2 regions of the Streptomyces sp. NPDC058295 genome follow, and region 1 is predicted to be linked to the other one. Evidence: predicted binding sites of a transcription regulator. Region 1 holds the regulator's gene; the other holds the start of a gene.

Region 1 (16,050 bases):
CTTCAACGACTCCGAGCGTCAGGCGACGAAGGAAGCCGGTGAGATCGCCGGTCTCAACGTCCTTCGTATCGTCAACGAGCCCACCGCGGCCGCGCTCGCGTACGGCCTCGACAAGGACGACCAGACGATCCTCGTCTTCGACCTCGGTGGCGGCACGTTCGACGTGTCCCTCCTGGAGATCGGTGACGGCGTCGTCGAGGTGAAGGCCACCAACGGTGACAACCACCTCGGTGGTGACGACTGGGACCAGCGTGTCGTCGACTACCTGGTGCAGCAGTTCAAGGCCGGCCACGGCGTGGACCTCGCCAAGGACAAGATGGCGCTCCAGCGTCTGCGCGAGGCCGCCGAGAAGGCGAAGATCGAGCTGTCCTCGTCCACCGAGACCTCGATCAACCTGCCCTACATCACGGCGTCCGCCGAGGGCCCGCTGCACCTGGACGAGAAGCTCACGCGCGCCCAGTTCCAGCAGCTGACGGCCGACCTGCTGGAGCGCTGCAAGACGCCGTTCCACAACGTCATCAAGGACGCCGGCATCAACCTCTCCGAGATCGACCACGTCGTTCTCGTCGGCGGTTCGACCCGGATGCCCGCCGTCGCCGAGCTCGTCCGCGAGCTGACCGGCGGTCAGGACGCCAACAAGGGCGTGAACCCGGACGAGGTCGTCGCCATCGGCGCCGCGCTCCAGGCCGGTGTCCTCAAGGGTGAGGTCAAGGACGTCCTGCTCCTCGACGTGACCCCGCTGTCCCTCGGTATCGAGACCAAGGGCGGCATCATGACCAAGCTGATCGAGCGCAACACGACGATCCCGACGAAGCGTTCGGAGATCTTCACGACGGCCGAGGACAACCAGCCGTCGGTGCAGATCCAGGTCTACCAGGGCGAGCGCGAGATCGCGGCCTACAACAAGAAGCTCGGCATGTTCGAGCTGACCGGTCTGCCGCCGGCGCCGCGTGGCGTCCCGCAGATCGAGGTCGCCTTCGACATCGACGCCAACGGCATCATGCACGTCACGGCCAAGGACCTCGGCACCGGCAAGGAGCAGAAGATGACCGTCACCGGCGGCTCTTCGCTGCCGAAGGACGAGGTCGACCGCATGCGCCAGGAGGCCGAGCAGTACGCGGACGAGGACCACCGCCGTCGCGAGGCCGCCGAGTCCCGCAACCAGGGCGAGCAGCTCGTCTACCAGACGGAGAAGTTCCTCAAGGACAACGAGGACAAGGTTCCGGCCGAGGTCAAGACCGAGGTCGAGGCCGCCGTCGAGGAGCTGAAGGCCGCGCTCAAGGGCGAGGACACCGCCGAGATCCGCACGGCCACCGAGAAGGTCGCCGCGGTCTCGCAGAAGGTCGGCCAGGCCATGTACGCCGACGCCCAGGCCGGTCAGGGCGCCGACGCTCCCAAGGCCGACGCCCCGAAGGCGGACGACGACGTCGTGGACGCCGAGATCGTGGACGACGAGCGCAAGGACGGTGCCGCGTGACGGAGGAGACCCCGGGCTTCGAGGAGAAGCCCGACGTCCCCTCCGGCGCCACCCCTGAAGACGCCGAGCCGAAGGCCGCTTCCCCCTCCGCTTCGGCGGCGGGGGAGGCCCCGGCCGGGGACACGAACCAGACAGCCGGTCTGGTGGCCCAGCTGGACCAGGTGCGCACCGCTCTGGGCGAGCGCACCGCCGACCTCCAGCGCCTCCAGGCCGAGTACCAGAACTACCGCCGCCGGGTCGAGCGCGACCGGATCGCGGTCAAGGAGATCGCCATCGCGAACCTCCTGACCGAGCTCCTGCCCGTCCTCGACGACATCGGCCGCGCGCGGGAGCACGGCGAGTTCGTCGGCGGCTTCAAGTCCGTGGGCGAATCGCTGGAGACCGTCGCGGCCAAGATGGGCCTCCAGCAGTTCGGCAAGGAGGGCGAGCCCTTCGACCCGACGATCCACGAAGCCCTGATGCACAGCTACGCGCCCGACGTCACCGAGACGACGTGCGTGGCGATCCTTCAGCCCGGGTATCGGATCGGCGAGCGCACCATCCGCCCCGCGCGGGTGGCCGTCGCCGAACCGCAGCCCGGTGCATCGGCGGCCAAGGGCGACGAGGCCGAGGCGGCCGACGACAAGGAGAGCGGTGGCCCGGACGAGGGCTGAGCTCGATCGGATGAGTGAAGGGGAGGAGGGACGTCGAGGATGAGCACCAAAGACTTCGTCGAGAAGGACTTCTACAAGGTCCTCGGCGTCCCCAAGGACGCCACCGAGGCCGAGATCAAGAAGGCGTACCGGAAGCTCGCCCGCGAGTTCCACCCGGACGCCAACAAGGGCAACGTCAAGGCGGAGGAGCGCTTCAAGGAGATTTCCGAGGCGAACGACATCCTCGGTGACCCCAAGAAGCGCAAGGAGTACGACGAGGCACGCGCCCTCTTCGGCAACGGCGGCTTCCGTCCCGGTCCCGGTGCCGGCGGCAACTTCAACTTCGACCTGGGCGACCTCTTCGGCGGCGGTGCCCAGGGCGGCGGTGCCCAGGGCGGCTTCGGCGGCGGCATCGGGGACGTGTTCGGCGGCCTGTTCAACCGCGGCGGCCCCGGCACGACCCGTACCCAGCCCCGACGCGGCCAGGACATCGACACCGAGGTCACCCTGACCTTCACGGAGGCGATCGAGGGCGCCACGGTCCCGCTGCGCATGTCCTCGCAGGCCCCCTGCAAGGCGTGTTCGGGGACGGGCGACAAGAACGGCACCCCGCGCGTGTGCCCGACCTGTGTCGGCACCGGCCAGGTGGCGCGGGGTTCGGGCGGCGGCTTCTCCCTGACCGACCCCTGCCCGGACTGCAAGGGGCGCGGCCTGATCGCCGAGCATCCCTGCCTGGACTGCAAGGGCAGCGGCCGTGCGAAGTCGTCCAGGACCATGCAGGTCCGCATCCCCGCCGGGGTGACGGACGGTCAGCGCATCCGGCTGCGCGGCAAGGGCGCCCCGGGCGAGCGTGGCGGCCCGGCGGGCGACCTGTACGTCGTCGTCCATGTCGGCGCCCACCCGGTGTTCGGCCGCAAGGAGGACAACCTCACGGTGACCGTGCCGGTGACGTTCACCGAGGCGGCACTCGGTGGTGAGATCAAGGTGCCGACGCTCGGCGGGCCGTCCCTGACCTTGAAGCTTCCGCCCGGCACGCCCAACGGCCGCACCATGCGGGCGCGGGGCAAGGGCGCGGTCCGCAAGGACGGCACCCGCGGCGACCTGTTGGTCACCGTAGAGGTGAGTGTTCCGAAGGACCTGTCGGGGAAGGCTCGTGAAGCGCTGGAGGCGTATCGCGAGGCGACCGCGGGCGAGGACCCGCGGGCGGAGCTGTTCGAGGCCGCGAAGGGAGCATGAGAGTGATGGACGGCCGTCGGCGTAACCCGTATGAACTGACCCAGGAGACCCCGGTCTACGTCATTTCGGTGGCGGCCCAGCTCTCGGGCCTGCATCCGCAGACGCTACGCCAGTACGACCGCCTGGGTCTCGTCTCCCCCGACCGCACCGCCGGCCGGGGGCGCCGCTACTCGGCCCGCGACATCGAGCTGCTGCGCACGGTGCAGGCCCTGTCCCAGGACGAGGGCATCAACCTGGCCGGCATCAAGCGGATCATCGAGCTGGAGAACCAGGTGGCCGCGCTCCAGGCCAGGGCCGCGGAGCTGGAAGCCGCGCTGGACGGCGCGGCCACGGCGATGCAGCAGCGGGAGGCGGCGGTGCACGCCTCCTACCGGCGGGACCTGGTGCCGTACCAGGAGGTGCAGCAGACCAGCGCGTTGGTGGTCTGGCGGCCCAAGCGGCAGCAGCCGACGGACTGACACCTGGCGGCACGTGGACGAAGGAAGGGGCCCGGAGATTCGTCTCCGGGCCCCTTCCTTCGTGTTCTACGGGCGCTCCTCGGCCATCTGCGGCCGCCCCGTCCTCGTACGGCCGTCAGCCGTCGATGCCGACACCCGGCTCGGGTCGCTCAGGGCCCGGCGGCTGTTGCTGCGTCTGCTGCGTCTGCTGAGGCTGCTGGGCGGGCGGTCGGTTGGCGCCACCCTGGGGCACACCCATCTGCCAGAGATGCGAACCGGAGACGCCCGGGGCGGGAGAGGGTGCTGGGGTCGGGGAGGGAGCCGGGGCTGGGGCTGGGGCTGCGGTTTGGGGCTGGGCAGGGGTCGGTGACGAGTTCTGGGCCGGCGTCGGGGTTGAGGGCTGGGCCGGCGCGGGGGTTGAGGGCTGGGCCGGAGTCGGTCGCGGTGCCGGTGCCGGAGTTGGTGCTGCGGCTGGTGCGGGGGTGGTGACGGGCTTCGGGGCCGGGTCCGCGTCTTGGTCCAGTTCCGTGCTTGGTTCCCGGTCCGGGCTGTGGTCCCGTTCTGTGCTCGGGTTCCGGTCCGTGTTCGGGTCACGGTCCGTGTCGCGGTCACGTTCCGTGCTCGGGTTCCGGTCCGTGTCGCGGTCACGTTCCGTGCTCGGGTTCCGGTCCGTGCCCTGGTCCTGTTCCGTGGTCGGGTGCCGGTGCGCTGTGGGCTCGGACTTCTCCTGGGGGAGGGCGGGGGGCTGGGGGCCGGCGGCCGGGGGAGTCGGCCCCTGGTTCAGGTCCGGGCGGCGCCAGCGCTCCGGGATCGTCGAGGTCCGTCGTACCGCTTCGGTGTCGCCTGCCGCCGCCGCGGCGACGGCGCGTGCGCGCAGGGCGCTCTGGCGGGCGATCGGAGAGAAGCCGGGGGCGGCGTTGCCGGTCTCGGACGGCAGACCGCGAAGGCCCATGCCGTTCAACTCAACCTGGATTCCAGTCTCCGGGGCGAAGATCTCGCGCGGCAGCTGCCAGGAGGCCGCACCGTCCACGTCGACGCGGTGTTCCCTGCCGTCCACGGCGAAGGTGAGCCCGTAGCCGATGTACTGGTCGTCCTTGTCGAACAGCAGGTCCCCGGAGATCTCCCCACCCCGGTCGCGCACCTCGGCGGCGAGGACCTGCAGGGCGGGCGGCAGGGGGTTGGTGCGGCCGAGGCTGCTGACATAGCCGTCGGCCCTGGCCGTCTTCCGCTCCCCGGTGCTCTCGTCCAGGTAGTCGGCCTGGAACCAGGTCTCTCCGCTCTCGTGCCGGTAGGTCTCGATCGCGCCCACCTCCGCCCGGCCGATCGTCAAACGCGGGTTCTCGCCCGTGCCGTACCGGGCGAGCATCTCCGGGTACTGGACCTGGTGCTGGAGCGCGGCCGGCGGCGACGAGCCGACGATCGTGACGCGGGCGTCGGGGTTCTCCCGCAGGATGATCTCGGCGTTGGCGACCCCCGTGCCGCCGGACCCCGCGATGATCCAGTGCTGGGCGGCGTGCGGGTCGAAGCGGTTCTCGGCGACCTCGTCGCCCAGCAGCGCCCGGCCCTCGGCGGCCTCGCGCGCCGCCTCCCACTTCTGGGTCGACGCGAGGGCGGTGAAGCAGTTGTCCATGCGGGTGGCGGCGGCGCTGTCCAGGCCGGCCGCGAGGGCGTCCTTCAGCGAGGACGACTCCAGGGCGTCGAGCACGGTCCGGGCGTCCGCGCCGCCCCGTTCGGCCTGGGTCAGCCAGGCGCGCATCTCGCCCGCGAGGGCTGTCCCCTGTCCCTCCAGTTCCCGCAGTCGTTCACTGATCAGCCGTACGGCCTCGCTCCGGCTCTCCACCCCGCCCCGGCCGCGGGGCATTCCCGGTACGGCATCGGGCGTGAGGCCGGTCGCGACGCTCGGCGTCCCGTCGCAGGCCACCCACAGCGGGGTCCCGCTCTCCTTGCCGTCCTCGCCCAACGCCCGCACTTCGGCGAGGAGTTCACCGTCCCGGCCGAGGCGCAGCCGGGCGTGGCCGTTCACCACGTCGCCCTGGGTGGCGAGCTGGTCCTCCCAGACCCGTACCGCGTGGATGGACACCCGGTGCCGGGGGTCTTCGACCGCCGAGTACGGGTCGACGCCCATCCACCGGGCGAGGTCGCGGTCCTGGTCCGCCGACTGCACGATCCCGTTCCCGGGGTCGAGGTGCCAACGGCCCGCCCCGTCCACGAGCAGCGCCTCCGGGTCCCGCCCGGTGAGACTCGCGCCGCCGCCGATCACGACCTTGCGCAGCGGGAACTGTCCTTCGGCGAGCTGCCCCGCCAACGTCTGGACGGTGCGCTCGCTGACCTGCGCGCGGTACTCCGCCCACCGCTCGGCAGCGGGTTCCAGCTCGTCGCGCGGGAGCGGCAGCCCGTTCTGGTCGTAGCCGGGCATGGGCATGGTGACGTCCCGCCGCCCGATGAACGCCTCGACCTGGCGTTCTGCGCGCAGCGCGGCGTCGCGGGAGGCCTGCAGGGCGGTGGCGTCGGCGGGGGAGAGGTTCTCTATGGGGTGGGCGAGGGCGCTGACCAAGCGCCGGGAGCCGACGGAGAGGAAATCGGCCGACACCCGGTGTCGCACGCGTGCCGCCCTCTCCTGGGGGCGGAACGCTTCCTCGTCGCTCAGGGCGGCGGTCGGCCGGATGCCGTACGGATCAAGCAGGGCCGAGAACTCCGCGCGCGCTTCCATCTGCTGCTGAGGGGAGAGACCGGGATCCGCGCTACGCGTGGCGAGCCAGTTGAGCTCACCTATGCGGCCTCTGTCCGCTGCGGACAGCTCCTGATCCGCCGGGAGTTGGGCTCCTTCACGCAGAAGGTCTTCCCGCACCGGAGCCAGACCCTCGGCGGCGCGTTCGCGCACCGCCATGAGTTCACCGAGTTCGTGGGCGAGCACCCGGCCCAGCATCTCGGTCGGAAGACGGTCGGAGACACGGACCACGTAGTTCTGCGATGTCGTGTTCGTCGCCGTGTCGGCGATCGTCCCTGTCACCAGGGGAACGGCGTCCACCCAGACCGTCGCGGACTCCCCCTGGCTGTCCCGCAGTACGAAGAACTGACGTCCCTCCTTGGTGCGATCCGCATCGAGGGAGTCCAGGCCGTCTCCGAGGACGGCGGCGGCCACCGAGGCCATGCCGCGCCTTGCGGCCGACACGAGTTCATCCTGGTGCGCGTGTGGGTACTGCGGCAGTGTGCCCATCGCCGTCCGGGGATTGGCCCAGCTGTCCATGTGATGCCCCTCCCCGGGCCCGGTACCTGTTCAAATCGCACAACAGCTCTAGGATCATGTCATGTTGAGAGCCCGTTCCTCGTTGGAAGCGCACCTGTACATGGACTTGCATCCATGCCAGTGCGGGAGCCCCGACTTCGATCGCCGGCACCGTCTGGAGCAGCGTGGTGACGACATCGTCGCCGTCTACGAGGGCGCCTGCAGTGAATGCGGCCGGAACCGGAATTTCACTTTTTTGATGGCGGACGAAATCCCACCCCCGCCGCCCGCCTTCGGCGGTACACAGCCGTCCCAGATCATCGATCCCGGTGAGTTCGCGGAGGTCGCGCACCGCGTCTCTCGCCGCGCCGGGCTCGACATGCTCAACTCACCCGAATCCGAGCACCGCACCTACCGGGGCGCGATGGCGTACGCGCTGGCTGCCTTCGAGGAGCTTCCGAAGTTCGTTCCTCCGGGGCTGGACGCCATTCCCGCATCCGCCTTCACCTCCGAGGTGGGCAGGGCCCGCTATGAGCGGGAACCGGCGAAGTTCGACCGCGACATCCTCGAGATGGACATCGACCTCACACGCAAGATCATCGCCGACATCGACGCGGTCAGCCCTCCGCCCGGGGGGACCGGACCCCGGGCCTGAGGGCGGGCTCGGCGGCGCGGACGGCTCAGCCCAGCTGTTCCGTCGTGCCGTCCGGGTGGATCAGCAGGCGGATCGCGCCGCCGTAGCGGTTGTCGGTGATGGTGGCCGGGGTGGGGGCGCCGAGTTGCTGGGCGCGTTGCTGGAGGATCGCCAGGACCACGTCCTGGATGTCGCCGTAGGGCGGGGCGGTGACCGGGACGCCGTCGATCAGGCCGGCGTTGGGGGAGAAGACGTGCACCTGGGCGTCCGCCGTGGCGGGGGGTGGCGGCGTCGGTTCGGTCATCGGGGGTCGGGGTTCCTTCCGGCTCGGTTCCGGATCAGTTCCGGCTCAGGCGCTCTTCGCCTCGTCCTGTTCGGTGACGTCCACGGCGAGGTCCACGGTGACGTCGACGGTGCGAGCGTACGTGCCTCGGGCGAGGCGCTGAAGGCGGCCCGACTTGACGAGGGCGGACAGTACGTTGCTGATCGTCTTCGAGGGGTCGCCGTAGACGCCGGGCGGGAGGGCGCGCAGGACGTCGCGGGCGGAGAAGGGGCCGGGGAAGGTCGACACGGCCGTCTCCACGGCGGCCCGGATGCTGGGGGCGCCGGAGGGGACGAGGGCTGCGGTCTGCCCTGTGCCGGTGGACGTCCTGCCGGTCGGGACCGGATGCGGGAGGCACGCCCTGATGCCTTGCAGTGCGGTGCGGATCGGCTCCAGGTGGACCTCGTCGCCGTCCGAGGCCCCGGTCGCGGCCAGCATGGTCGCCACCTTCTCTATGTTGGCGAGCGAGGAGGCCAGCTCGCGCAACAGGGGTTCCAGGAAGTCACGGCGCAGGGCCGCCACCGGGTCGGTGGTGGCGAGTTCGACCGAGACCGAGCCGGTGAGGGCGCGGAGCGGGCCGGCGGTGTCCGGGGTGCCGTCGGCGAAGTCGCGGGAGCCTCGGCCCCCGTCCGGAGCAAGTGCCTCCACGGCCTTGCGCGCGGCGCGGATGGTGTCCGGCATCTCCGGCGCGATCTCGCCGCCCGGCACGCTCGCCAGCATCGTGACCAGCTGCTCCAGGCCGGTGAGCGTGGGCAGGGCGGAGCGGATCAGAGGGGCCAGCAGAGCCTGTCGTACGGCCTGGGCGGGATCCTCGTACGAGAAGGCGATCCGCTGCCCGGACTCGGCCGGTGCCATGTCCTCGCTCCTGCTTTCCGGGTGGGTGGGTCTGGAATGGTGGGTGCTGCTGTGCGGCTGCTGTGCGTTGGTGTGCTCGTGCAACTGTCGCGGGATGGCGGGCAACTCGCGGCGTGACCTGGCCAGTTGGTCCTGGCGCGCGTCGAACGCGTCGAGGATTCGCTCCAGCGTGGGCCGGCCGTGCTCGGCGTCGTGCCGGCTGGCCGTGTCGGTGCTGCGGGAGCGCAGGCGCAGCAGCCGGCGGGACGTTTCGCCGGAGCTGTAGCCGGGGCCCGCGCCGGGGCCGTCCACCGTGTGGGTGGGCAGGTCGCCGTTCGCGTCGCCGACGCCGAGGGCGCGGCGGATCCAGCGGCGGTCGTCGAGCGTGGTCGCGGCCGCGTAGCCGTAGGGCTCGGCGTGGGCGACGGCGTCCTGGAGGCATTCCGCCCACAACGGGCAGGAAGCGCACAGGTCGCGGGCGGTGCGGAGCAGCACGAGGTGCTGGTGGCGCTGTTCGGGCGAGGTGTACGGAATGTCCGTGGGTGCCTCCAGCAGCGGATGCTGGAAGACGTCCGGTCGGCGCTGGCAGGGCAGAGCGGCGTCGGGAGTGTGGACCCCGGCCCCCGCCCCCGCTCCCCGTACCGGCCCGCGCGCGGGGCGCGTGGGCAGCGCCGTATGGCTGGCCATAGGCATGTGTGTTGTCCCCCGTGGTGATACGTGATCGGGGGGGAGCCTAAATCGTTCGGTCAACCCCGTGCAACGCATCTGCAAAGCATGTGCCGACTTGGCACAGTGACGAGACGAAACGTTCACACGGGCCTCAACTGTCCGTCGGGTCACTGGCTTTGTGCGTCCGCAGGCGGCCGAGTGCCTGGCGGGCCCGGCCTGCAACCGCTTTCACGCTGCTTCCGCGCATCGCCAGTACGCCGAGCACGCCGAGGAATCCGAGCGGTACACCCGCTTCCGGCAGGAACATCCCGACGACGGACGCGATGACGAGGATCACATCCGCGAGGACGACGGTGATGCCCCGTCGGCCCGGGTGCTCCTTCACCATCCAGGCGCCGAGGAGTGCCATTCCGGCTAGCGCCCAGTAGCCGAAGGCGGCTGCGCCGGTGACGGTGGCGCCGGCGTCCTCGCTCGTGCGGGCAGCGTCGCCGACCGCGGAGAAGTAGCCGGTGAAGGCGATGGCGAGGATGCTCACCCCGATCGCCAGGAGCAGCTGGGTGCGATGGCGGAGGAGCCAGAGCGCGAGGCCGAGGAGCAGCGCGGTGACGACCGCGAAGAAGCTGGAGCCGCTCTGGGAGGCGAGGGTGATCACCGTGTAGAGCGCGGCCACGCCGAAGACGACGCGGGGGAGGAGCCGGACGGCCCAGGCGTCGCTCTTCTCCTGGCGGAGGAAACGGCGGAGGAGCGGGAGGGCCGGGGCGGTGGACGCCGGGGCGGTGGATGCCGGGGTGGTGGGTGTGTCCGGCCGGTCGGCGGCGGGCTGCGGGGTGGTGCGCGGGGTGCGGGGGCCGCCTGGAGTACGGGAGGTGCCTGGGGTGCGCGGAGTGCGGGCGTTGCCCGGGGTGCGGCTCATGGGCCGGTCATACTCCCATTCCGGTGTCGTTCGACTGCTCCGGGGCCGGAGGCGCCTTCGGGGGAGCCGTCGGGGTGTCGGTCCTGTTCGAGGCGACGACCGGCTTCGCCTGCGGGGTGACGCCGGGGAGGAAGCTGTGCGCCTGGGTGGCGGCTGCCCCCGTTGCCGGGAGGGTGAGCGACTCGAGGGGGGCCGGGCCCGTCCTGGCGTTGACGGTGACACCGGGGAGGTACTGGCCGTGGGTGCTGACGGCGACGGGTGGTGGTCCCGCCGGTGAGCCCGATTCGGGACTGCGGAGGCCGGCCGCCCACTGCTGGTCCTCGACGCTGGGCAGCGTGACCTCGTGGTCCGGACGCAGGACCTTGATCTCCTCGATGAGCTTCTCCACGTCGGCCGCGCGAGCGGGGCCGTCCATGGTCGCCACCCGGGCGCACACCTCCAGGACGGCGGCGCGCTGTGCCTCGGGGGTGGGGAGCGCCGCCAGCTGCTTCAGGTCCAGGTGGCCCGCCTTGGTCAGCGGTGTGTACTTCGCGTCGCTCTCGTCGTACGAGAAGGTGTGGACCTGGGCACGGACGGCTTGAGAGGCCAGCAACTCCTGTGTTTCCGGGGCGAGATCGGCGTACTTCTGCGCCGGCGCCGGATACATGAACTGGATGATGTCGAGCTTGCCGTCCTGGCGGAGCTGCCGGGACTCCGTCTGATAGGCGACGGTTCCCGGGTTGAGCTCGGCCATGAAGAAGAGGGCCTCGTTGTCCGTCTTCGCTGCGTACTTCTCGGAGAGGGTGCCCCAGGCTTCGTAGGCCAGGGCCAGACCCGCCTTCTCGTCCAGGTCCAGCGCGTCCTGCACTTCCGTGTCCCACAGATGGAGTCGGCCCAGCGCCTCTCCACCGGGCGTGCCCTCCAGGTACCGCAGGGTGTCCTGCACGATCGAGTTCTGTGCCTCGGTGTACGCAGCCGCCATGTGCATGCTGTACAGCTCTTCCCCGGGCTCCATATTGATCTGCGGGTGATCCTCCAGCCGGTAGGACCAGAAGGTCGACCTGGTGTCGGGGGCGGGCAGGTCCACATCCTGAGCGGCCGCGAACTCCCGCAGCCGCTGGTGGAGTTGCTCCCTGTATTCCTTCTCCGGGAGGTGGTCGATGCCCTCGCGCAGCCCCCTCGCGATCCGCTTGGCCTCGGCCTCGGTCAGCTCGGGCTCGACGGTCCGCTGCCGGTCACGGGCGTTGTCGAGGACTCGGTCCGGGATGTGTGCCTGGATCACACGGCCTCCGGCGGATAGCAGGTTGCTTTGATCGACGTGCGGCGGAGCGCACCCGGTGCTCGGACGGATCCAGGCTTGACGGAGAGAACGGTGAGATGGCCCTCGGGCCCTTCCTCCCGCCAGATCGCCATGCGGTAGGGGTCCATGTCCTCCAGGCGAAGGTCGCTGGGCATGAGCCAGTGCCGGTCGTGCGGCGGTTCCGGGAAGGCAGGGTCGTCCCAGGCGCCTGCGAAGGAAGGGTCACCGAGCACGGTGCGGGCAGCCCCCACATAGGCGGCCCATGTCTCGGCGGCTCGGGTGAGGACCTCCTCGTTCTCGGACGACTCCTCCGCGGACATGTGCCAACTCGTCCAGCTGAGCTGTTTGACCGGAGCCCAGCCGGCGGAGCGCACGGGGAAGAGGGCGAGGTCCTGGCCCGTGCCACTGCGCACGGTCAGCACCCGCTCCGCCGACGTCGGCTTCCAGCCGAACAGCGCGCACCAGTCGTCCAGTGCCTGGCCGGGGTTCGGCGGGCCCGCCCAGACGGCCGGCCAGTCCACGTGCTCCAGTCCCCTGAGCTCCTCGGCCAGCTGCTCGGGGCTGCGGTCGATCGTGAGGCTCGTCATTGCTTGTCACCTTCCTCGCGTTCCGCACGGCTCCGGTTCATCCGCGCCGCTCCTGCCGACGGGACTCCACGTGGTCGGGGTCATGGCAGACGAGTTCGATCCTCGCATTGGCCGGTACCGGACCACGTCGTGCCGTTGCGCCGAGCGTCGCCCTGAGCTCGAACACCGGTGCCTGCGGTACCCGGAACCGCCACACCGCGACGCGGTGCGGGTCCTGGTACTCCGTACGCCACCCGGCGTCGGGCCAGGCCCCCGGACCCGGCAGCTCAGGGAAGTCCGGTGTGTCCCAGGTGCCGTTCCAGGCGGGGTTTCCCAGCAGGCCGCGCAGGGCGGTCAGGCAGGCGGTCCAGTGGGCCTCCGCCAGGCCGGCGACGAGGGGGTTCTCGTCCGTGTCCCGGGCCCGGGCCGACCACACCGTGTGGTCGATCCGGGTCACCGGGCCGCCGGGGGTGGCGGAGGCGAGGTACAGGCGGCCGCCCAGGGCCGTACGGACGCGCAGTCCCGCCTCGGCCCACAGCGGACGCCAGTCGAACCCGGCGCACCACCTCGCCCGCTTCTCCGCGTCCTCCGGAACCCCCGCCCACACCGTGGGCCAGTCCACGCCGATGAGCCGCTCCAGCTCCGCGACCAGTTGGCCGGGACTGCGGTCGGCGGTCAGGGCGGGCATCGGATAACTCCTTGGTGTGGGAGGGAGGCGGGGGGCGGCGGGGCGGGGCTAGACGCGGCCGCTGGGGCCGCGCGGGTCCCTCGGAGGCGGGGCCGGGGCCGCCGGGGGCGTCGGCTGGCGGGGGACCGACGGTTGCTGCACCGGCGGGTGAGACTGGGGCGCGACGGGACGTGGCTGGGGAGCAGGGGCCGGACGCGAGTGAGGTTGCGGCTGAGCCTGAGGTTGCGGCTGAGCCTGGGGCTGCGGCTGGGGAGCCGGCGCGGTGCCGCTGTTCTGGCTCGGTGCCTGCGTGGCGCTGACCCGGTTGCCCCTGCGGCGGCGACTCGGGTCGCCGCCACTCTCGTCGAGAGGCTTGGGCTTCTCGAACTGGTCCCGGTAGTTCTTGTGCGTCATCTGGGCGCCCTCGTACGCGGCCTTGTTCTGTTCCTTCTTGCTCATTTCGAGGTGACCGTTCCGCTGCAGTTTCCCCCCGAGGACCTTGTTGTCGAAGCGCCTGGCAGCGCCGCTCGCCACGCGTCCGGTGATCCGGCCGGCAGTGCCGTCCTTGGGGGTGATGAGACCCGCTGTCTTGTCGACCAGCTTCGAGCTGCTCGCGCTGGCCGCATCCCCGACGCCCAGAGCGTCGTCCGCGCCCGCGACCTGCGGGCTGAACTTTCCGGACAGCAGGTTCTTGAGCAGCATGATCACGGCGATGGTGACCAGCAGGAGCATCAGCAGCTGCATGCCCAGCGGGATCTGCAGCGGCAGGATCAGCTGGTAGAAGAGCAGCAGGACCGTGAGGATCACGCCGAACCCGGCGCGCAGGACGAAGCTGTGCACGAAGGTCTGCCACCAGCCCCGGAGCAGCTTCTGCTGGGTCGGGTGGATCGAGATGATCGCGACCAGGGGCAGCAGGATCACCATGATGAGCGTGACCGCGTGCCACAGCAGGGTCAGCGCGCTGAGGACGATCACCATCAGGCCGACGATCAGCGAGGCGACCAGGGCGTAGACGCCGATGCTGATGCGGTTCGAGGGCTTGTCACCCGACCACTGCTCGTAGACGTTGGCATCCTGGTTCTTGGCGATGTAGTTGCGCAGCTCGCCGTACTGGTTCTCCTTCGCCTTGATGATGTCGCCCTCTTCTCCTTCCTCCTTCTCGACCTCTGACGGGTGCTGGTAGTACTCGATGTTGGTCACCGACTGGACGATCACCTGCTTGACCCGCAGGTCGGTGCAGCGCTTGCCCGTGCCGAAGTCGCACTTCTGGTCGCCCTTGTACTCGATGCGAGCCTTGCCGGGGTCGCCGAACTGGCCGATGGCCCAGGGGCGGAATGCGAGGGTGTCGTACATGGCACAGCTGGAGATGCGCATGCCGCGCTGCGGTGCGTTGTCGGGCAGGTCGCAGGGCGGGTCGACACCGTCGATCGCGCCGTCCAGCACGGCCTCGGTCAGGGCGGCGTTTCCCTGCGCGATTCCCGAGTCGGCCGTTTCGACCACGGCCACGTAGTTCCCGTTGACGAGGAACGCCGACACGGCGATCACGACGAACGCGGCCCAGCCGACGCCCGACCAGACCTCGCGCATGTCGCCCTTGCGCCACTTGCCGAACACCCAGAGGCCGGTGAGCAGGATCATGGTGGGCACGGCGAGCTTGAAGACGCCGTTGTTCAGGCGGTCGACGACGCTGTCGTCACCCGAGACCGTGCCGTCGTAGAGGGCGGCCAGCGGGCTGGGGTTGGAGGAGATCTCCTTGATGCTGATCGCGGCCCGGCTCATGATCTTGCTCAGGTCGAAGATGGCCTGGGCGACGCCGTTGTAGATCTCGTTCTGGAGGCTGCACTCGTCGTCGTCGGCGGCCTGGCCGCGCTCGCCCTGCTTCGCATCGTGCTGGCTCTGCTGGGTCGAGGCCCAGTTGAGACCGCGCATGGCGCTGAGTTCGTAGAGTGTGTACTTCGACGCCGGGCCGTCCATCTTCGTCGCCCCGGCGACGAGTTCACGCTTGCCGTCCCATTGCTTCACCGAGGGGAAGATGTTCTCCGCGGCGGGGCCCGGCATGTCGGCCTTCTGATTGGTGCTCTGCTGCGCCCAGTCACAGGTGTCGAAGAGGGCCTGCGCCTGCTGCGGAGCGGAGAACGAGAGCGCGATCACCCCCAGCACCAGGAACAGCATGGCCCGCGCGGCGACGCCGGTGCTGATGAGTTTCTCGCGCAGGGAGCGCCTCGTCCGGGGCCGTGCCGGACGGCCGGAGCGCGGCCGGATGCGGGTCAGCATGAAAAGCCCTTCGGAGGGATCAGTTGGCGTAGTAGTTCGTGAGGACGCACCCGTCCACCTGCGCGGGCTCCTGCTTGTAGCCGCTGGGGATCTGGCGTTCCGGATCGCACGACAGGGCCACGAGGCCGGAGGCCTTCAGGTCCTCGATCGTCTCGGCGCCGCCCGGCGCCACCGCGAAGTCCTTGCCGATCAGGATGGAGCCGTAGTTCTCGGCGTGCATGGAGGTCTGGAACTTCTTCATGTCCGACAGCAGGAGCAGCGTGCTGGAGTCGTCGTAGTTGTCCCGGCAGACGGCGCGTTCCTTGATCCCCCAGGCGGGTTCGCCGGTCATCTTCTCGTCGCCCCAGGCGGGATCGTGGTCTGCGAGGGAGGAGTCGTCGTATTCGGCGCCCGGCGTCAGATCCAGGCAGGATCCGTACTGGTTGAGGTAATACGCCACGGACGCCATATCCGATGCCTCGGGCAGCTTTGTGCCCGCGGCCTGGCTGCTGTCGCCCTTGCCGGCGCCCGCGCTCGCGCCGCTCTTGCCGTCGCCGTCGCTGTTCCCGGCGTCGCTGTCGCCGCCGCACGCAGTCATCGACGCCGACATGAGGAGGAGGGCGCCGATGGTGATCGCTCGCCTGATTCGCATGGTGTGACTCGCCTTACTCGGGGACGTAGTTGGTCAGGACGCAGCCGTCCACGAGGGCCGGCTCCTTCTCGAAGCCGCTCGGCACCACGAGGTCCGCATCGCACGTCAGGAATCTGAGGGCGGATTGCTGGAGGCCCCGGATCGCCTCGTCGCCGACCGGAACGACCGCGAAGTCCTCGCCGACCAGGAACTCGTCGCCGCTCGCCTTGGCGGCGATCTGGAACTTCTGCATGTCGGGGACGGTGAGCAGGGT
Region 2 (16,050 bases), on a different contig from region 1:
CCGTCAGCAGCATCAGGGCCCCGAGGAGGGTGACGCGCAGCTCCAGGTCGGTGACGTCGTCGTCCCGCCACCGGGCCAGGTCCTCGGCGCGGTGGCCGTACAGCGAGGACTCGACCCCGCGCATCAGGTCGACCCGGGCGGAGAGCGCGGCGTCGAGCTTCTTGACGCTGGTGTCGAGTTCGCCGTCGCTCAGCTTCGGCTGGTCGGTGAGGGCGGCGAGATAGGCCTCTGCGGCGTCGACGTCACCGCCGGTGACCGTGGAGTCGTACGAGGCCACCGCCTCCTGCGGCGCGCCCTCCCGGAAGTCGGCGAGGGCCGCGTCGGAACGCAGCCGGGCCTGCTGCGCGGCGGCGGTGAGCGCGTCGCGCTGCTTGGTGTCGGCGTCCGAGGAGACCTTCTCGGTGACCGACCGGCCGGTGACGGGGTCGTATGCGGTCTCGGTGCTGGTCGGCACGTTCAGCGCCGCGAGCAGCAGCCCCCGGGTCGCGGAGGCCTGCTGGACGACGGTGTCGAGCTCGGCGAGGGCGTACGCGCCGGAGCCCGCGCGGGGCGGCATCTCCTCCGCGAGCCGGTCGACGAGCACATGGAGGGCGGCGATGGCCCGGGAGTACGCCTCGTGCGCCTGGAGCGCGGTGCTCTTGCCGGTGAGGGCCGACTGGCGCACGGACGGCACGGAGGCGAGGGCCTCGCGCAGCGCCGCGGAGACGTCCGTCTCGGCGGTCAGCTCGCCCGCCTGCCGGTCCACCCGGGCGCTGCCCTGGGCGGAGGGCGCCTTGGACTTCACCCGGCCGGCCGCCACGTAGGTGGTGACCTCGTCGCGCTCGTCCGCCAGGGACTGGGCGAGAGCGAGGGCGTCCTGGGTCTGTTCGGCCAGGGTGACCAGGTCCTGGGAGTCCTTCAGCTGCCCGGAGGCGGCGAGGATCGAGGGGGCGCCCGCCCCGGCGACGGCGGCGGCCACGACGGCCACCGCGACGATCAGCCGGTTGCGTACATGGGTGGGACGGCCCTTGCCGACAGGGGTGCGCTCCGCGCCCCCCTCGGAGGCCGTCTGCCTGCCTGTACGCCGAGGCCGCGTCTTCTGCACCGGTGCTCGCATTCCTGACTCGTGTGCCATGGGCCGGATGTGACGCCCCGTCAACTGACGCGCACGTCCGGTACGGTTTCCGACCCTCCCAGTGCCGGTGGGCAGGGGCCTCGCATCGCTTGCCCCGCCACCCGAAGGAGTGAACATCGGGAGAGAGTTGGCGGGCAAGTTCCTCTGGCGTGTGCAGCGGCCTTGCGCGGCAGGCCGGTTGGACGTGGGCGGCGGGCTTTGACAGTATTCGCCGCCACGTGTTCCCGGAGTGCTTTATTCCTACCCAAACCAGGCGTCTGACCTGCGGCGGTACGTAAGTTCGGGGAGTGATGCCAGCCTTTCGCGAAGGCTGTGAAGGGGTCGTGCAGACTGTCCGGATGCGTACGGAACTTGTGTCGGAGGCCGGCGACCGGGCCCGCCCCAACGAGGACTTCGCGAGTGTCGGACTTCCCGCCTCCGGACAGGGCGGTTCGCTCGTCCTGCTGGACGGGGTGACACCGCCCCCGGGCGGCGCCGGCTGTCTGCATTCGGTCCCCTGGTTCACGGCGCGACTCGGCGGCGCCCTGACCGAACTGACCGTTTCACTCCCGGATGTTCCCCTGGCCGAGGCGCTCGCCCTGGCCATCGCGCGCACCGCCGAGGCCCATGGGGATACCTGTGACCTTTCTCACCCACGTACCCCGCAGGCCACCGTGGTCCTCGCGCGTTGGTCGCCTCTGACCGTCGAGTACCTGGTCCTGTGCGACGCGACGCTGCTGCTGACCGCCCCGGACGGCACGGTCACCCCGGTCCGCGACGACCGGCTGGCCCGCCTGCCGCGCGCCCTGCTGCGGAGCGCCGAGGTCGTCGACGGCACGCTCCGCAACAAGGAGGGCGGGTTCTTCACGGCCGCGGCCGACCCCGGGGTGGCCGCCCGCGCGGTCACCGCGAGCGTGCCGCGCGCGGAGGTCCGCTCGCTGGCCGCGCTGTCGGACGGGGCCACCCGCTGGGCGGAGCTCTTCCGGGAGGGCGACTGGACGGACCTGTTCACCCTCGTCCGCGAGGAGGGCGCTGGGGCATTGGTGGAGCGGGTCCGGGCGCTGGAGCGGGCGGACGACGCCGCCGGCCGGGCGCTGCTGGGCCGGGCGAAGACGCACGACGACGCGACGGTGGTGTGCGTGGAGCTCTGACGGCCCCGCCGCGTCCCCGGCGCTACTTCTCCATCCCCCGGTTCAGCTGGTGGAGCAGCCGGGCCAGCTCCGAGACCTCTCTGCGGTCCCAGTCGGAGAAGTGGGTGACATACCGCTCGCGGCGGGCCTCGCGGACCCGCCGCACCCGGGTGCGGCCCTCCTCGGTGAGGTCGACGAGCCAGGCGCGGCCGTCCGCCGGGTCCGGCTCGCGGGCGACCAGCCCGAGTTGCTCCAGGGCGCGCAGCTGGCGGGACATGGTGGCCTTGCCTACGCCGATGTACCCGGCGAGTTCCGTGGCGCGCTGGCGGCCGCACTCCTCCAGCCGGACGAGGAGCCCGTAGGCGGCGGACTCCAGGTCCGGGTGGACCTCACGGGCCATCTCCCCCTGGTTGGCGCGGGCGCGGCGCAGCAGCACCGTGAGTTCCCGTTCCAGGGACAGGAACTCCCGGTCGCCCTGCTCCACACCGCGCGACGACGTGTCGGACCCGCTGTCGCGTCCGTCGCCGTTGATGTCCTCGTGCACGTCAGCACCCCTGATCTCGCCGGTCGCCGCCATCGGCGCAGCTCTTAAGTATTTCGCAGGCGGGGACCGGCGGCGCTTCCCAGGCCGCCGACGCGGGTCCGCGGCGGAACCGGGCAGGGCCCGGGTCTCCCTCACGGGACCCGGGCCCTGCCCTTTCCGGTCGCGTCCGTCACGCCGCGACCGGAACCTCCGGCGTCGCGCCGTTCGTGGCGGGCGCGAGCGCCAGTTCCAGGACCTGGCGGACGTCGGTGACGGCGTGGACGTCGAGCTTGTCCAGCACCTCCGCCGGGACGTCGTCCAGGTCGGGCTCGTTGCGCTTGGGGATGACGACGGTGGTGACGCCCGCCCGGTGCGCGGCGAGCAGCTTCTGCTTCACGCCGCCGATCGGCAGGACCCGGCCGGTCAGGGAGACCTCGCCGGTCATCGCCACGTCCGTGCGGACGAGCCGGCCGGACAGCAGGGAGGCGAGGGCCGTCGTCATCGTGACGCCCGCGCTCGGGCCGTCCTTCGGGACCGCGCCCGCCGGGAAGTGGATGTGCACGCCCCGGTCCTTCAGGTCGCCCACCGGCAGCTCCAGTTCGGCGCCGTGGCTGCGCAGGAAGCTGAGGGCGATCTGCGCCGACTCCTTCATCACGTCGCCGAGCTGACCGGTCAGGGTCAGGCCCGCCGCGCCCGTCTCCGGGTCGGCCAGCGACGCCTCGACGAAGAGGACGTCACCGCCGGCCCCGGTGACCGCGAGACCGGTCGCGACACCGGGCACGGCGGTCCGGCGCTCGGCCGGGTCCTGGGCGGACTCGGGCACGTGGTGCGGCCGCCCGATCAGCGCGCGCAGATCCTCGTCCGCGATGGTGAACGGCAGCTTCCGCTCGCCCAGTTCGTGCTGGGCCGCGACCTTGCGCAGCAGCCGCGCGATGGACCGCTCCAGGGTGCGCACCCCCGCCTCGCGGGTGTACTCGCCGGCGAGCTTGCGCAGGGCACTCTCGTCGAGGGCCACCTCGTCCTTGTCCAGGCCCGCCCGCTCCAGCTGGCGCGGGAGCAGGTGGTCGCGGGCGATGACGACCTTCTCGTCCTCGGTGTAGCCGTCGAGGCGGACCAGCTCCATACGGTCGAGCAGGGCCTCCGGGATGGCTTCGAGCACGTTGGCGGTGGCGAGGAAGACCACGTCCGACAGGTCGAGCTCGACCTCCAGGTAGTGGTCGCGGAACGTGTGGTTCTGCGCCGGGTCCAGGACCTCCAGCAGGGCGGCCGCCGGGTCGCCCCGGAAGTCGGATCCCACCTTGTCGATCTCGTCGAGGAGCACCACCGGGTTCAGCGACCCGGCCTCCTTGATCGCCCGCACGATGCGGCCGGGCAGCGCGCCGACGTAGGTACGACGGTGGCCGCGGATCTCGGCCTCGTCGCGGACGCCGCCGAGGGCGACGCGGACGAACTTGCGGCCCATGGCGTGCGCGACGGACTCGCCGAGGCTGGTCTTGCCGACGCCGGGCGGGCCGACGAGCGCGAGCACGGCACCGCCGCGCCGCCCGCCCACGACACCCAGGCCGCGCTCGCCGCGCCGCTTGCGCACCGCGAGGTACTCGGTGATCCGCTCCTTCACGTCGTCCAGGCCGGCGTGCTCGGCGTCGAGGACGGCGCGGGCGCCCTGGATGTCGTACCGGTCCTCGGTGCGTTCGTTCCACGGCAGTTCGAGGACGGTGTCCAGCCAGGTGCGGATCCAGGAGCCCTCGGGCGACTGGTCGCTGGACCGCTCCAGCTTGTCGACCTCCTTGAGGGCCGCCTCGCGGACCTTCTCGGGCAGGTCGGCGGCCTCGACGCGGGCGCGGTAGTCGTCGGACTCCTCGCCCTCCTGTTCGCCGTTGAGTTCGCGCAGCTCCTTGCGCACGGCCTCGAGCTGGCGCCGCAGCAGGAACTCGCGCTGCTGCTTGTCGACGCCCTCCTGGACGTCCTTGGCGATGGTCTCGGCGACGTCCTGCTCGGCGAGGTGGTCGCGCAGCTGCTGGGTGGCGAGCTTCAGGCGGGCCACCGGGTCGGCGGTCTCCAGCAGCTCCACCTTCTGTTCGGCGGTCAGGAACGGCGAGTAGCCGGAGTTGTCGGCGAGCGCGGAGACGTCGTCGATGGCCTGGACGCGGTCGACGACCTGCCAGGCGGCGCGCTTGCGCAGCCAGGCGGTGGCGAGCGCCTTGTACTCCTTGACCAGTTCGGCGACGTGACCGGGCAGCGGCTCGGGGACGGTCTGGTCGACCTTCGTCCCCTCGACCCAGAGCGCCGCGCCGGGTCCGGTGGTGCCGGCGCCGATCTGCACGCGGCCGCGGCCGCGGATCAGCGCGCCCGGGTCGCCGTCGGCCAGCCGGCCGACCTGCTCGACGGTGCCGAGCACACCGGTGCTCGCGTAGGTCCCGTCGATGCGCGGGACCAGGAGTACCTGGGGCTTCCCGGGTGTTGAACGGGCGGCGGCCTGGGCCGCCTCCACCGCCGCACGTACGTCGGTGTCGTTGAGGTCCAGCGGAACCACCATGCCGGGGAGCACGACCTCGTCGTCGAGAGGCAGCACGGGCAGGGTGAGCGGTGTGGACGTCGATGCCATGATCTCCCCTTAGGCAGTCAAGTTGAGCTATGCCGACTCAATGCAGGTGAGTCTCCGAATGTTCCCCAGGAGGCGACCCGTTCGCTGTGGGCGATCACGACTGGTCCGGCCGACGACTTCGCCCTTACGGTCGGACGTAATAGCTCAATAGGCTGTACGGCTCTTACCGAGCCGCTCTCGGGGGGTCCCGTGGATCGTTTTGTCCAGGCATGGGTGGACGGGTGGGTCGTGTCGCGCGGGGCGGCTCCGCCCGTGGCCGAGCCGTGGGGCTGGACCGTCGACGTGGGAACGGGAATCCAGCACGTCACCCGGCACGTGTTCGGCGCGACGGACAGCGCGGTGTCGGAGCCGGCCGTCCGGAGGGTGGCGGGCGCGGTGACCGGGGCCGGCGTGTGGCTGAAGGTGTTCGCCGACCCCGCGGTGGTCGGGCCCTGGCTGGGGCCCGGCTGGTGGATCGACCCCGAGCCCGGCTTCCTGATGACGGCCCCGCTCCCCGACGTCCCGCCGGGTTCCGCGCCCGACGGTTACCGGACCCGCACCTGGTCGCGCGGCGGCGTGACCCGCACCATGATCGTCGCCCCGGACGGCTCCCTGGCCGCGCGCGGGCAGATCGCCCCGACCGGGGGCACGGCGGTCGTCGACCAGATCGAGACCTCCCCCGGCCACCGCCGCCGCGGGCTCGGCGCCCTCGTCATGCGGACCCTGCACCACGCGGCGCTCGCGCAGGGCGCCCGGACCGGGGTACTGGGCGCCACACCGGAAGGGCGGGCACTGTACGAGTCGCTGGGCTGGCGCGTCGAGTCATCGCTGACCAGCGCGAAGTTCACGGGAGACGCACGAGGGTGACGTCCGGCGGCCGGGAGGGCGCACCCTTCGCCGCCGCACGACGGGGCGCGCCCCTCGCGCCCCCTCCCCGTACCCCGCCCACTTCCGGCATTCACCCCGAAGTCGCCCGCCGACCCGACCACAATGCGCGTATGACCGATGACTGGAAGCGACGTCTCGACGCCCTCCACGCCGACCTGGTCCGCCGTGACGACCCCGTCGCCTGGGTGACGGAGGCGGACGCCGTCGAGGCTTCGCGCCGCTATCCGCACATCGCGCTGCGCGGACCCGTCTTCGGTGTCGCCGCACGGGACCGGACGGCCGCCGCGCCGACCTGGCGGCTGCTGAAGCCGGTGGTGGACGGCATGCCCCAGCAGGCCCGGGACGGGCTCAACTCGCACCTGTGGTTCAAGGCGAAGGACGGCACCGACGACCCGGCCGCCCGGCGCGAGCTGCTGGCGGCCGTGGCCGTGCTGGAGCGGGCCCCGGCCGACGAGGTGGAGGCGCTGGGCGTGCGCTACCGGGTGGTGCGCGGCGACGAGTTCGCCCGGACCGGCGACGACGGTCTGGAGCCGCCCCGGCCCACCGACCTCGAGCCCGTGAACCCGTCGTGGGAGGACCCGGGAACCGCCCCGTCGCCGGACGTGGGGTACGTCCTGGACCCCGACCGGGACGAGGGCCCGATGGCGGGCGCCCTCCGGCTGGGCCTGCGCGACTTCACGTACACGGGTGACCGCTTCCCTCCCGACGTGCGCGCGGACTCCGAGTGGGCGGCCCGGACGCACCCGGACGTGGTGCGGCTGCCGGTCGGCTTCTCGGTGGCCGAACGCGACGGGTCCGGCTGGACCCCGTGCGGGTCCCTGGCGGCGACCCCGCACGAGGCGCGCCGCTCGCTGTACGAGGGGATGGCCCGCGTCTGGTCGATGCTCTACCGCTTCGACGAGCACAAGAAGGCCCTGTACGCGCGGGCCGCGGAGGCGTTCCGGGCGGCCGGCCGGGCCGACGAGGCGAGCGTGGAGGACCGCCTGTTCCGGATCTGCCGCGTCGAGCGGATGGTCCGCCTCGGGCCCGACGGCCCCGAGCCGCCCCGCCCGTCGGACCTCGACGAGTACGGCCCCATGAAGCTCCACCCGACCCTGCACACGGACGGCACGGTCCAGTACGACGACTGACCGGGAGAGACCCGGCACCTACCCGCGACCGGGGCGACCCGCGACGGCCGGGCCGACGGTCAGCGGCCGGGCCGAAGATCCGCGCCGGGAAGCGGCCGGGCCCGCGGCAGGCGCCGGAGCCACGGCCAGGTGCCGACGCCTATCGCCAGCGCGATCAGGTGTCCCCAGTTCGTCATCGGGTCGGTGAAGGCGATCAGGTCCTGGAGCAGCATCCCGCCGAAGGCGGCGAGCAGCGGCCAGCGCAGCCGCGGCCCGAGCAGACCCGCCAGGGCGCCCACACTCGCGGCGACCCCGAAGCTGATGCCGTAGTCCAGGCGGTGCAGCGAACTGTCGGGCAGCCGTCCCACCAGCACGGCCAGGCCCACCGGCACCTCGGTCGCGAGGGTGGCCAGGACATGCCCGAGCAGGAAGACGACGGCCGTACGGACGCCGCCTACGCGTCGCTCCAGCGTCGTCAGGACGGCCAGGAAGCCGAGCGTGAAGGGGGAGGCGAAGCCGCCCGCCACCCAGAGCGCGCTGGCCACCAGCACCAGCACGGGTGTCCGCACCAGATGCGCGACATCGGTGCTGGAGCCCTGGTGCAGGGCGTGCACGAGGGTGGGGCCGACGTGCGCGGTGAGAAAGGAGGTGACGGCGAGGACGGCCGCGTACGAGAGGGTGAAGGGAACGGGGACCCGGTACCGGCGGCGGGGGGCCGCCTCGGCGGGCGGCTCTGAGGGCGGCTCGGCGCGGGGCGGCGTGCGCTGGCCGGGGATGCCGTCCAGCAACCCGCGGACGTCGGGCGGCGGCGGGCTCGTGGGTGCGGCCGTGCGTTCCACCGTGCGGCGCTCCTTCCGTTCCACCCCACCTTTCGTGCCGCGCCGGTCCGCTGTCTGTGACCGACACCACGCCCGAGCCGATTCACAGCAAGCTCCGAGACTTTCCCCAGCCGGTTCCCACGCTTCCCCGAAACTTTCCCCAGCCGGTTCCCACGCTTCCCCGAAGCCGCCCCGAAGCCACTGCGAACCCGTCCCGAACGGCCGTACGTCAACCTCATCCCCCGCCCACGGAAATCCCTCAACAAACCGTCAGGGAAGTGCGAGGATGGGCCGATGCCCATCCCGTACGACATCCCCGACGCGCCCGAGGTGCTGGACCGTCGCGAGGGCCCCTACGGTGAGGTCGTCCTGCGCCGGCACGGCGAGTTGCTCCAGATCATCGCCAACGGCTGCTTCCTGATGGACACCTCGGACGGCCGCTCGGAGCGGCTCCTGATCGACGCCGCGCTGGCCGCGCTGGACGGCCGCCCGTCGCCCGATCTGCTCATCGGCGGCCTCGGCGTCGGCTTCTCCCTCGCGCATGCCGCCGCCGATCCCCGCTGGGGCGCCGTCACGGTCGTGGAGCGCGAGCGCGCCGTCATCGACTGGCATCTGGACGGCCCGCTGGCCGCCCTGTCCGGGGACGCGCTCGCCGATCCCCGGTCGAAGATCGTCGAAGCGGATCTGCTCGACTACGTCAATGAGACATGCGACACGTTCGACGCGGTATGCCTCGACATCGACAACGGGCCCGACTGGACCGTCACCGAGGGCAACGACAGCCTCTATTCCACGACCGGACTCGCAAGCTGCGCACGGGTGTTGAGACCCGGTGGGGTACTGGCCGTGTGGTCGGCCCAACCCTCTCCGGAATTCGAGGGAACCATGAGGAATGCCGGGTTCCAACAGGTGCGTACCGAAGAGATCCCGGTTGCCCGGGGAGTGCCGGACGTCGTACATCTCGCCGTCCGACCTGGATAGCAAAGCCGTGGTGACTCCCCGTACGCTGCACCCCTGACGCCGATCATTTACGCGTCAACCGCAGTCATGCGCAGACATGGGATCACCCCACTGGTTCCGGAAAGCACACTCAGGGGCGGGCGATGGAGCAGACACACACCGCACACAACAGCACGGCGACGGCGACGCCGGGCGCGCAGCGGCGCGTTTTGGTGGTCGAGGACGACCCGACGATCGTCGACGCCATCGCGGCCCGCCTGCGCGCCGAGGGATTCCTCGTGCAAACGGCGGGCGACGGCCCGGCGGCCGTCGACACGGCAGAGGCCTGGCAGCCCGACCTGCTGATCCTCGACATCATGCTGCCCGGCTTCGACGGTCTGGAGGTCTGCCGTCGTGTGCAGGCCTCCCGTCCGGTGCCGGTCATGATGCTCACCGCGCGCGACGACGAGACCGACATGCTGGTCGGGCTCGGCGTGGGCGCCGACGACTACATGACCAAGCCGTTCTCGATGCGGGAGCTGGCGGCACGCGTGCATGTGCTGCTGCGCCGGGTGGAGCGGGCCGCGATCGCGGCGACGACTCCGCGCAGCGGGATCCTGCGGCTCGGCGAGCTGGAGATCGACCACGCGCAGCGCCGGGTGCGGGTGCGCTCGGAGGACGTGCATCTCACGCCCACCGAGTTCGACCTGCTGGTCTGCCTGGCGAACACCCCGCGCGCGGTGCTCTCCCGTGAGCAGCTCCTCGCGGAGGTCTGGGACTGGGCGGACGCCTCCGGCACCCGTACCGTCGACAGCCACATCAAGGCGCTGCGGCGGAAGATCGGCGCGGAGCGGATCCGCACGGTGCACGGCGTGGGCTACGCGCTGGAGACCCCGACGCCATGAGTTCCGGGCCGGACGGGCCGAGAAGCCCCGGGGAGCCCTGGGGCCGGGTACGGCCGTTCTCGATCAAGACCAAGCTGGGTGCGCTGGTCGTCGTCTCGGTGCTGATCACCACCGGCCTGTCGGTCATCGCGGTGCACACCAAGACGGAGCTGCGCTTCATCACGGTCTTCTCGATGATCGCCACATTGCTGATCACGCAGTTCGTGGCGCATTCGCTCACCGCGCCGCTGGACGAGATGAACACGGTGGCCCGGTCCATCTCGCACGGCGACTACACCCGCCGGGTGAGCGAGAACCGCCGCGACGAGCTGGGCGACCTGGCCCAGACGATCAACGTCATGGCGGACGAGCTGGAGGCGCAGGACCGGCAGCGCAAGGAGCTGGTGGCCAACGTCTCGCACGAGCTGCGCACGCCCATCGCCGGCCTGCGCGCCGTCCTGGAGAACGTGGTCGACGGCATCGCCGAGGCGGACCCCGAGACGATGCGCACCGCCCTGAAGCAGACGGAGCGGCTCGGGCGGCTGGTGGAGACGCTGCTGGACCTGTCCCGCCTCGACAACGGCGTCGTCCCGCTGCGCAAGCGGCGCTTCGAGGTGTGGCCGTACCTGTCCGGGGTGCTGAAGGAGGCCAACATGGTCGCCTCGGCGCGGGCCACGATGGGCTCGGGCGGCAACCACACGCGCACCGACGTCCATCTGCACCTCGACGTGTCCCCGCCGGAGCTGACCGCGCACGCGGACCCGGAGCGGATCCACCAGGTCGTCGCGAACCTGATCGACAACGCGGTCAAGCACAGCCCGCCGCACGGACGGGTGACGGTGAAGGCGCGGCGCGGGCCGCTGCCGGAGTCGCTGGAGCTCGAGGTCCTGGACGAGGGACCCGGCATTCCGCGCTCGGAGTGGCGCCGGGTGTTCGAGCGGTTCAACCGGGGAGCCGTCCGCCGTCCGCACGGACCGGGCAGCGACGGCGGCACGGGGCTGGGGCTGGCGATCGCCCGCTGGGCGGTCGATCTTCACGGCGGCCGGATCGGAGTGGCCGAATCCGAGCGGGGCTGCCGGATTCTTGTCACTCTTCCGGGAGAGTTTTCCGTCCCAAGTTGACGTAAAGTTCGAAGCGGAGCCACAAGATCCACCGGCGTTCGCGCAGCCGGACACGTGTGATCAGGCAGCGGACCGTCCCAGGTCGGCACGGGTCCGCACGCTCAGCGTGCGCGACCTGCATCAGCGCACCCCTTTTGACGCGCAACCGCGCTTGTTTCCCGCCATTTACAGCCGCGAAACGCGCTTTCCGATGTGACTTACGCGACGATGCACCGGCCCGGCCTGACCTTCCCCCTCCAGGGGGCGTAGCCTTTATTCCCGCTGTCCATCACCTTGTGAAGCGGAAGAGGGCGGTTGCCGCCGTGTCGCCACAGTCCCCCAGTAACGCATCGAGCATCTCGACCGACGCAGACCAAGCGGGCAAGAATCCCGCTGCCGCGTTCGGGCCGAACGAGTGGCTCGTCGATGAGATCTATCAGCAGTACCTCCAGGACCCGAACTCGGTAGACCGTGCCTGGTGGGACTTCTTCGCCGACTACAAGCCGGGGGCCGCCACTCCCTCGGCTCCGGCGGGTACTGCGGCCGCGGGGGCCGCAGCGACCACCACGCCCCCTGCGCCCGCCGCACCGGCCGCTCCGGCCCAGGCGGCGCCCGCTGCTCCGGCACCCGCGCAGGCTCCCGCGCCGGCCGCCGCCCCGAAGCCCGCGGCCGCCGCACCTGCCGCCGCTCCGGCTCCGGTGAAGGCGGCCCCGGCCGCCAAGCCGGCCGCCGCGAAGCCCGCGCCCGCCGCGGCCTCGGCCGCGCCGGCGCAGGGTCCGGAATTCGTGACGCTGCGCGGCCCCGCCGCCGCGGTCGCCAAGAACATGAACGCCTCGCTGGAGCTGCCCACGGCCACGTCCGTGCGCGCGGTCCCGGTGAAGCTGCTGTTCGACAACCGCATCGTCATCAACAACCACCTCAAGCGGGCCCGGGGCGGGAAGATCTCCTTCACGCACCTGATCGGCTTCGCGATGGTGCAGGCCATCAAGGCCATGCCGTCGATGAACTGGCACTACGCGGAGAAGGACGGGAAGCCCACCCTCGTCAAGCCGCCGCACGTCAACTTCGGCCTGGCCATCGACCTGGTGAAGCCGAACGGCGACCGCCAGCTCGTCGTGGCCGGCATCAAGAAGGCCGAGACGCTGAACTTCTTCGAGTTCTGGCAGGCCTACGAGGACATCGTCCGCCGCGCCCGCGACGGCAAGCTGACGATGGACGACTTCACCGGTGTCACGGTCTCCCTGACCAACCCCGGCGGTCTCGGCACCGTGCACTCCGTGCCGCGTCTGATGCCCGGCCAGTCGGTCATCATGGGCGTCGGCTCGATGGACTACCCGGCGGAGTTCCAGGGCACCAGCCAGGACACCCTGAACAAGCTCGGCATCTCGAAGGTCATGACGCTCACGTCGACCTACGACCACCGGGTCATCCAGGGTGCCGCCTCCGGCGAGTTCCTCCGCGTCGTCGCCAACTCCCTCCTCGGGGAGAACGGCTTCTACGACGAGATCTTCGAGGCGCTGCGCATCCCCTACGAGCCGGTCCGCTGGCTCAAGGACATCGACGCCAGCCACGACGACGACGTCACCAAGGCCGCCCGGGTCTTCGAGCTGATCCACTCCTACCGGGTCCGCGGCCACGTCATGGCCGACACCGACCCGCTGGAGTACCGCCAGCGCAAGCACCCCGACCTGGACATCACCGAGCACGGCCTCACCCTGTGGGACCTCGAGCGCGAGTTCGCGGTCGGCGGCTTCGCGGGCAAGTCCCTCATGAAGCTGCGCGACATCCTGGGCGTGCTGCGCGACTCGTACTGCCGCACCACCGGCGTCGAGTTCATGCACATCCAGGACCCGAAGCAGCGCCGCTGGATCCAGGACCGCATCGAGCGCGCGCACAGCAAGCCGGAGCGCGAGGAGCAGCTGCGCATCCTGCGCCGGCTGAACGCGGCGGAGGCCTTCGAGACCTTCCTGCAGACCAAGTACGTCGGCCAGAAGCGCTTCTCCCTGGAGGGCGGCGAGTCCGTCATCCCGCTGCTCGACGCGGTGCTGGACAGCGCGGCCGAGTCGCGGCTGGACGAGGTCGTCATCGGCATGGCCCACCGCGGCCGGCTGAACGTCCTCGCCAACATCGTCGGCAAGTCGTACGCGCAGATCTTCCGCGAGTTCGAGGGCAACCTCGACCCGAAGTCGATGCACGGCTCCGGCGACGTGAAGTACCACCTGGGCGCCGAGGGGACCTTCACGGGCCTGGACGGCGAGCAGATCAAGGTCTCGCTGGCCGCGAACCCGTCCCACCTGGAGACGGTCGACCCGATCATCGAGGGCATCAGCCGCGCCAAGCAGGACATCATCAACAAGGGCGGCACGGACTTCACCGTCCTGCCGGTCGCCCTGCACGGTGACGCCGCCTTCGCGGGCCAGGGCGTGGTGGCCGAGACCCTGAACATGTCGCAGCTGCGCGGTTACCGCACGGGCGGCACGGTCCACATCGTCATCAACAACCAGGTCGGCTTCACCGCCGCCCCGGAGTCCTCGCGCTCGTCGATGTACGCCACGGACGTGGCGCGCATGATCGAGGCCCCGATCTTCCACGTGAACGGCGACGACCCCGAGGCCGTCGTCCGCGTCGCGCGGCTGGCCTTCGAGTTCCGTCAGGCGTTCAACAAGGACGTGGTGATCGACCTCATCTGCTACCGCCGCCGCGGTCACAACGAGTCGGACAACCCGGCCTTCACCCAGCCGCTGATGTACGACCTGATCGACAAGAAGCGCTCGGTGCGCAAGCTGTACACCGAGTCCCTCATCGGTCGCGGCGACATCACCCTGGAAGAGGCCGAGCAGGCGCTCCAGGACTACCAGGGCCAGTTGGAGAAGGTCTTCACGGAGGTCCGCGAGGCCACCGCGCAGCCCGCCGCCGGCGACGCCCACGAGCCGCAGGACAACTTCCCCGTGGCGGTCAACACCGCCGTCTCCGCGGAGGTCGTCAAGCGCATCGCCGAGTCCCAGGTCAACATCCCGGACTACTTCCACGTCCACCCGCGTCTGCTGCCGCAGCTCCAGCGCCGGGCGACGATGGTCGAGGACGGCACGATCGACTGGGGCATGGGCGAGACGCTGGCCGTCGGCTCGTTGCTGCTGGAAGGCACTCCGGTCCGGCTGTCCGGCCAGGACTCGCAGCGCGGCACCTTCGGCCAGCGCCACGCGGTGCTCATCGACCGCGAGACGGGCGAGGAGCACACCCCGCTCCAGTACCTCAACGACGAGCAGGCGCGCTACAACGTCTACAACTCCCTCCTCTCCGAGTACGCGGTGATGGGCTTCGAGTACGGCTACTCGCTGGCCCGTCCCGACGCGCTCGTGATGTGGGAGGCGCAGTTCGGCGACTTCGTCAACGGCGCGCAGACCGTGGTCGACGAGTACATCTCGGCGGCCGAGCAGAAGTGGGGTCAGACGAGCGGTGTCACGCTCCTCCTCCCCCACGGCTACGAGGGCCAGGGCCCGGACCACTCCTCGGCCCGGGTCGAGCGCTTCCTCCAGCTCTGCGCCCAGAACAACATGACGGTCGCGATGCCCACGCTCCCGTCGAACTACTTCCACCTCCTGCGGTGGCAGGTGCACAACCCGCACCACAAGCCGCTGGTCGTCTTCACCCCGAAGTCGATGCTGCGCCTCAAGGCCGCCGCGTCGAAGGCGGAGGAGTTCACGAGCGGCCAGTTCCGCCCGGTCATCGGCGACTCGACGATCACCGACCCGGCGGCCGTGAAGAAGGTCGTCTTCTGCGCCGGCAAGGTCTACTACGACCTGGAGGCCGAGCGTCAGAAGCGCGGCGTCACGGACACGGCGATCATCCGCCTCGAGCGGCTGTACCCGCTGCCGGGTGCCGAGGTGCAGGCGGAGGTCAACAAGTACCCCAACGCCGAGAAGTACCTCTGGACCCAGGAGGAGCCGGCCAACCAGGGCGCCTGGCCGTTCATCGCCCTGAACCTGATCGACCACCTGGACCTCGCGGTCGGCGCGGACGTGCCGCACGGCGAGCGCCTGCGCCGCATCTCGCGTCCGCACGGCTCGTCCCCGGCGGTCGGTTCCGCCAAGCGGCACCAGGCGGAACAGGAGCAGCTGGTGCGTGAGGTGTTCGAGGCCTGAGCCTCCGAACCGCCTGACGAGCGCGTCCGACGAACCTGTCCGACCACCGTCCGACGGCGAAGGGCCCGCCCCCCGAGGTTTCGGGGGGTGGGCCCTTCGCCGTTCGTCCGGACCGCCGGACCGGCCGTCAGGGGTCGGGCGGTCCGGGGGGCAGGCCGTCGGGCGGGCAGCCCGTCGGGGGTCAGGTCGTCTGGGGTTCGAAGTCCCAGTACGGCCGGTTGCGGGAGCGCGCCGAGATGGTGTGCACATGCTGCTTGCCCAGCGTCGCCTCAAGGTCCGACAGGGCTTCCTGCTCGACCTTCTCCGCCTGCCGCCGGTCCCGCAGTCCGCGCAGATCGGCCGCGTACGCGATACGGGCCGACAGGGTGAGCGGGTGCGTGCGCCCGAGCAGCTCGGCGGCCCGGGTCGCCGTGTCCCTGCTGAGCGCTGCCGCGCTCTCGGTGTCGCCGACGAGGTTGCGCAGGGCCGAGGCGTTGAGGGCGCACCCCAGACTCCAGGGATGGTTCTCCCCGACCGCCTCCGTCATGGCGGCCAGCGCCTGTTCGAGGAGGACGTGGGCATGTTCCCGTTCGCCCACGTTGCGCAGGATGAGCGCCTGGTTGGCGCGGGCTCCGGCGACGAAGGGATGGTCGTCGGCGAGCATCACCTCGTAGCGGGCGACGACGGCCTCGCTGAGCTCCCGGGCCTGGTCGATGTCGCCGTGCTCCCGCGCGAAGCAGCTCTGGGCGCAGCCGAACATGAGGGTCCACGGGTGCGTCTCGCCCATGACCCGCTCGCCGTTCTCCAGGACGGTGCTGAAGAGCTCGCCGGCCCGCGCGCGATCGCCGTTGCGGTAGTGGC

What was found. The regulator HspR, encoded in region 1, represses chaperone genes until heat shock. The targets are predictions, from matches to a motif close to TTGAGNNNNNNNNNCTCAA.
Region 2: lon (endopeptidase La) is a predicted target of HspR. The motif match lies at 5,374-5,392, and genes of this name have one in related genera.

What each region holds. Positions count from the first base shown of each region.
Region 1 is NZ_JBHVYO010000059.1:2,803-18,852, forward strand. It holds gene dnaK (molecular chaperone DnaK) at 1-1,477, shown strand, start outside; gene grpE (nucleotide exchange factor GrpE) at 1,474-2,130, shown strand; gene dnaJ (molecular chaperone DnaJ) at 2,170-3,345, shown strand; gene ACFVYS_RS38170 (heat shock protein transcriptional repressor HspR) at 3,351-3,803, shown strand; gene ACFVYS_RS38175 (hypothetical protein) at 3,919-7,029, opposite strand; gene ACFVYS_RS38180 (hypothetical protein) at 7,268-7,663, shown strand; gene ACFVYS_RS38185 (hypothetical protein) at 7,689-7,946, opposite strand; gene ACFVYS_RS38190 (WhiB family transcriptional regulator) at 7,992-9,485, opposite strand; gene ACFVYS_RS38195 (hypothetical protein) at 9,619-10,380, opposite strand; gene ACFVYS_RS38200 (hypothetical protein) at 10,388-11,641, opposite strand; gene ACFVYS_RS38205 (hypothetical protein) at 11,638-12,246, opposite strand; gene ACFVYS_RS38210 (hypothetical protein) at 12,284-12,913, opposite strand; gene ACFVYS_RS38215 (hypothetical protein) at 12,962-15,166, opposite strand; gene ACFVYS_RS38220 (hypothetical protein) at 15,186-15,797, opposite strand; gene ACFVYS_RS38225 (hypothetical protein) at 15,811-16,050, opposite strand, start outside.
Region 2 is NZ_JBHVYO010000013.1:42,435-58,484, reverse strand. It holds gene ACFVYS_RS16110 (nitrate- and nitrite sensing domain-containing protein) at 1-1,084, opposite strand, end outside; gene ACFVYS_RS16105 (hypothetical protein) at 1,453-2,244, shown strand; gene ACFVYS_RS16100 (MarR family winged helix-turn-helix transcriptional regulator) at 2,267-2,767, opposite strand; gene lon (endopeptidase La) at 2,937-5,351, opposite strand; gene ACFVYS_RS16090 (GNAT family N-acetyltransferase) at 5,541-6,197, shown strand; gene ACFVYS_RS16085 (DUF5954 family protein) at 6,329-7,348, shown strand; gene ACFVYS_RS16080 (rhomboid-like protein) at 7,408-8,166, opposite strand; gene ACFVYS_RS16075 (spermidine synthase) at 8,440-9,126, shown strand; gene ACFVYS_RS16070 (response regulator transcription factor) at 9,249-9,989, shown strand; gene ACFVYS_RS16065 (ATP-binding protein) at 9,986-11,089, shown strand; gene ACFVYS_RS16060 (multifunctional oxoglutarate decarboxylase/oxoglutarate dehydrogenase thiamine pyrophosphate-binding subunit/dihydrolipoyllysine-residue succinyltransferase subunit) at 11,392-15,210, shown strand; gene fxsT (FxSxx-COOH system tetratricopeptide repeat protein) at 15,392-16,050, opposite strand, start outside.